One region of the Streptomyces sp. NBC_00258 genome, then DNA from elsewhere that is predicted to be linked to it. Evidence: predicted binding sites of a transcription regulator. Region 1 holds the regulator's gene; the other holds the start of a gene.
The links. The regulator HrcA, encoded in region 1, represses chaperone genes, less so after heat shock. The targets are predictions, from matches to a motif close to TTNGCACTCNGNNNNNCNGAGTGCNAA.

Region 1 (2,397 bases):
GGACTGCTGGGGCCGCCGGGGTCTCCCAGGTCGCCGCGGACGAGAATCGCCAGGTCGTGGGCCGTGTGGCCGGGTCCCACGTTCGCCAGCAGGACCTGTACGCCGCCGCCCAGGTCGAGCGTCCACTCGCCGGAGACGAGATGCCGGGGGCGGACGAGCAGGTCCGCCGCCTCGGCCGCCTCGCCAGGATCGGCGCCGTTGCGTACGGCATCCGCCCGCAAGGCGTCCCGTTCGTCGACCAGCACCCGCTCAAGGCCCACCGCCCCGAAGATCTCGACCCCCGCGAACGCCGCCGCGCCGAAGGCGTGGTCGAAGTGCGGGTGGGTGAGCGCGAGATGGGTGACCCGCCCGCCCCCGAGCAACCGCCGCGCCTCCGTACGCAGCCGCGCGCCCTCCCGCAGCCCCGACCCCGCGTCGATCATGAGCGCCGCACCCTCGCCCACCACGAGCCCGGCCGTGCAGTCCCACACCGGAAGCCGGCAGCGTCCCACACGCGGACCCAGTTCCTCCCACCCGGCCTCTTCCCAAGTCACCCTCATACGCCGACGCTAGCCCTACGCCCGATGAAGTGCGCAGACAGCGGTGGACAGCAGTCGGGACAGAGCGGGACAGCCCCGTACACGTCGTCGTGACGTCGCAGGGCCACCCTTGCCCGGGCCGCACCTACCGGCCGTACACTTGGCGCGGGGATGCTGGCACTCGCGCACGCTGAGTGCCAGGCAAGACGATCGAGGATGATCGAGGACCGCATCGAAGACCGCGGGGAAGACCAGCTGGAGGTGTGCGCGATGCTCAGTGAACGCAGGCTCGAGGTGCTGCGCGCCATCGTCCAGGACTACGTGGGCACCGAGGAGCCGGTCGGTTCCAAGGCGCTCACGGAGCGCCACCGGCTGGGCGTCTCCCCGGCGACCGTCCGTAACGACATGGCCGTGCTCGAGGACGAGGGCTACATCGCCCAGCCGCACACCAGCGCAGGCCGCATCCCCACGGACAAGGGCTACCGCCTCTTCGTCGACAAGCTCGCGGGCGTCAAGCCGATGACCGCGCCGGAGCGGCGGGCGATCCACAGTTTCCTCGACGGCGCCGTCGATCTCGACGACGTCGTGGGGCGGACCGTCCGGCTCCTCGCGCAGCTCACCCGGCAGGTCGCCGTCGTGCAGTACCCGTCCCTGACGCGCTCGACCGTGCGTCATGTGGAGCTGCTGTCGCTGGCCTCGGCCCGCGTCATGCTGGTACTGATCACGGACACCGGCCGGGTCGAGCAGCGCATGGTGGACTGCCCGGCGCCCTTCGGGGAGGCCTCCACGGCAGATCTACGCGCGCGGCTCAACAGCCGGATCGCGGGCCGCCGTTTCGCGGACGTCCCGCAACTGGTGCAGGATCTCCCCGACGCTTTCGAGGCGGAGGATCGGGGTACGGTCGCGACGGTGCTCTCCACTCTCCTGGAGACCCTCGTCGAGGAGACCGAGGAGCGGCTGATGATCGGCGGCACCGCCAATCTCACCCGCTTCGGACATGACTTTCCCCTCACTATCCGTCCGGTTCTGGAGGCCCTTGAGGAGCAGGTCGTTCTCCTCAAACTCCTTGGTGAGGTCAATGATTCGGGCATGGCCGTACGGATCGGTCACGAGAACGCCCATGAGGGACTCAACTCCACGTCCGTCGTCTCGGTCGGCTACGGTTCGGGCGGCGAGGCAGTAGCAAAACTTGGCGTGGTCGGACCGACGCGCATGGATTACCCCGGAACGATGGGAGCGGTACGAGCGGTGGCACGGTACGTAGGACAGATCCTGGCGGAGTCGTAAGTGGCCACGGACTACTACGCCGTACTCGGCGTGCGCCGCGACGCGTCCCAGGACGAGATCAAGAAGGCATTCCGGCGGCTCGCACGCGAGCTGCATCCGGACGTCAATCCCGATCCGAAGACGCAAGAGCGCTTCAAGGAGATCAACGCCGCGTACGAGGTGTTGTCGGACCCGCAGAAGAAGCAGGTCTACGACCTCGGCGGTGACCCGCTGTCCCAGGCGGGCGGCCAGGGCGCGGGCGGCTTCGGCGCCGGCGGGTTCGGGAACTTCTCGGACATCATGGACGCCTTCTTCGGTACGGCGTCGCAGCGGGGCCCGCGGTCGCGCACGCGGCGCGGCCAGGACGCGATGATCCGGCTGGAGATCGACCTCGACGAGGCGGCCTTCGGCACGACGAAGGACATCCAGGTCGACACGGCCGTCGTGTGTACGACGTGCAGTGGCGAGGGCGCGGCGCCCGGCACCTCCGCGCAGACCTGTGACATGTGCCGCGGGCGCGGTGAGGTGTCCCAGGTCACGCGGTCCTTCCTGGGCCAGGTCATGACGTCCAGGCCGTGTCCGCAGTGCCAGGGGTTCGGGACGGTCGTTCCGA
Region 2 (2,397 bases), 2.2 Mb from region 1:
GCCTTCTCCGGCTTGTCGGCGATGACGGCCTCGGTGGTGAGGAACAGCGCGGCGATGGACGCGGCGTTCTGCAGGGCAGAGCGCGTGACCTTCGCCGGGTCGATGATGCCTTCGGCGATCATGTCGACGTACTCACCGGTCGCGGCGTTCAGGCCGTGGCCGACGGGCAGGTTGCGCACCTTCTCGACGATGACGCCACCCTCGAGACCACCGTTGACGGCGATCTGCTTGAGCGGGGCCTCCAGGGCGAGCTTCACGGCGTTGGCGCCGGTCGCCTCGTCACCCTCCAGGTCCAGCTTCTCGAAGACCGAGGAGGCCTGGAGCAGGGCCACGCCACCACCGGCGACGATGCCCTCCTCGACGGCCGCCTTCGCGTTGCGAACGGCGTCCTCGATGCGGTGCTTGCGCTCCTTGAGCTCGACCTCGGTGGCGGCACCGGCCTTGATGACGGCCACGCCGCCGGCCAGCTTCGCCAGGCGCTCCTGGAGCTTCTCGCGGTCGTAGTCCGAGTCGCTGTTCTCGATCTCGGCACGGATCTGGTTGACGCGACCGGCAACCTGGTCCGCCGAACCCGAGCCGTCGACGATCGTCGTCTCGTCCTTGGTGATGACGATCTTGCGAGCGCGGCCGAGCAGCTCAAGGCCCGTGTTCTCGAGCTTGAGGCCGACCTCCTCGGAGATGACCTCGCCGCCCGTGAGGATGGCGATGTCGTTCAGCATCGCCTTGCGGCGGTCACCGAAGCCCGGGGCCTTGACGGCGACGGACTTGAAGGTGCCACGGATCTTGTTGACGACCAGGGTCGACAGGGCCTCGCCCTCGACGTCCTCGGCGATGATCAGCAGCGGCTTGCCCGACTGCATGACCTTCTCCAGGAGCGGGAGCAGGTCCTTGACGTTGGCGATCTTCGAGTTCGCGATCAGGATGTAGGGGTCGTCGAGGACGGCCTCCATACGCTCCATGTCGGTGGCGAAGTACGCCGAGATGTAGCCCTTGTCGAAGCGCATGCCCTCGGTGAGCTCGAGCTCCAGACCGAAGGTCTGGGACTCCTCGACCGTGATGACGCCTTCCTTGCCGACCTTGTCCATCGCCTCGGCGATGAGCTCGCCGATCTGGGTGTCGGCGGCGGAGATGGAGGCCGTCGAAGCGATCTGCTCCTTGGTCTCGACATCCTTCGCCTGCTCCAGCAGGGCACCGGAGACGGCCTCGACGGCCTTCTCGATACCGCGCTTGAGAGCCATCGGGTTGGCGCCGGCGGCTACGTTGCGAAGGCCCTCGCGGACCAGCGCCTGCGCCAGAACGGTCGCGGTGGTCGTACCGTCACCGGCGACGTCGTCCGTCTTCTTGGCGACTTCCTTGACCAGCTCAGCGCCGATCTTCTCGTACGGGTCCTCGAGCTCGATCTCCTTGGCGATGGAAACACCATCGTTGGTGATCGTGGGGGCGCCCCACTTCTTCTCGAGGACGACGTTGCGACCCTTGGGACCAAGGGTGACCTTGACGGCGTCGGCGAGCTGGTTCATCCCGCGCTCGAGACCGCGCCGTGCCTCCTCGTCGAACGCGATGATCTTGGCCATGTGAAGTGGTCCTCCCGGACTGGGGTGGAATCTCCAGGACCGCGCCCGCGCCCGCGACGGACGGCCTGCCGACCTCGTGGTTCCTTGCCCCACCCGGCCTGCGGGCCTCACCGACCCGGTCCTCGTTATCACTCTCACCTTCAGAGTGCTAACGCCAATGATTAGCACTCGACCCATGCGAGTGCAAGCGGCTCAGGATGATCCGCAGGTGGGAGCAGGTGAGAAGAGAGCGCATACACGGCGCGTGAGCGTGCCGAAGGGCCCGCACCCCGGGGGGTACGAGCCCTTCGGAAGAAGAACGTCGCTGCAGTAAGTCGGCGCGTGCTTCAGCCGGTCGCCAGTCGGACCATGTCCGCCTGCGGCCCCTTCTGGCCTTGCGAGATCTCAAAATCGACCCGCTGACCCTCTTCCAGGGTGCGGTAGCCGTCCATCTGAATCGCGCTGTAGTGGACGAAAACATCCGCACCACCGTCGACCGCGATGAAGCCGTACCCCTTCTCCGCGTTGAACCATTTGACGGTGCCCTGAGCCATGCCTAACTCCCCTATTACTGGCCCTTGCACAGACCCGCACTTCGCGGATCCGGGTCAGACCTCACCCCCCAACGGTTGGGGGTGTGCGCCGGAACGCGTCGACCGCGGCTGAATGTATCCGTCCAACTGCCGTCTGCAACAGGTCAATCCGACGAGAATTCCGGGCACGACCGATCGGGAATATGTGAAGAATTCACGAAGATTCAGGGCAAGTCGGGCCCCATGAATGCCATAAAAGGCTCAAAAAGGCGGGGCACTTTGGCTACTTCTTGTCGGGCTTCGGGCGGGAT

Region 2: the regulator HrcA is predicted to act here: its motif matches at 1,700-1,726, upstream of groL (chaperonin GroEL).

Annotation. Positions count from the first base shown of each region.
Region 1 is NZ_CP108081.1:8,059,062-8,061,458, forward strand. Features, by position in the region: gene OG718_RS35990 (MBL fold metallo-hydrolase) at 1-539, opposite strand, end outside; gene hrcA (heat-inducible transcriptional repressor HrcA) at 789-1,805, shown strand; gene dnaJ (molecular chaperone DnaJ) at 1,806-2,397, shown strand, end outside.
Region 2 is NZ_CP108081.1:5,856,901-5,859,297, forward strand. Features, by position in the region: gene groL (chaperonin GroEL) at 1-1,574, opposite strand, end outside; gene OG718_RS25935 (cold-shock protein) at 1,901-2,107, opposite strand.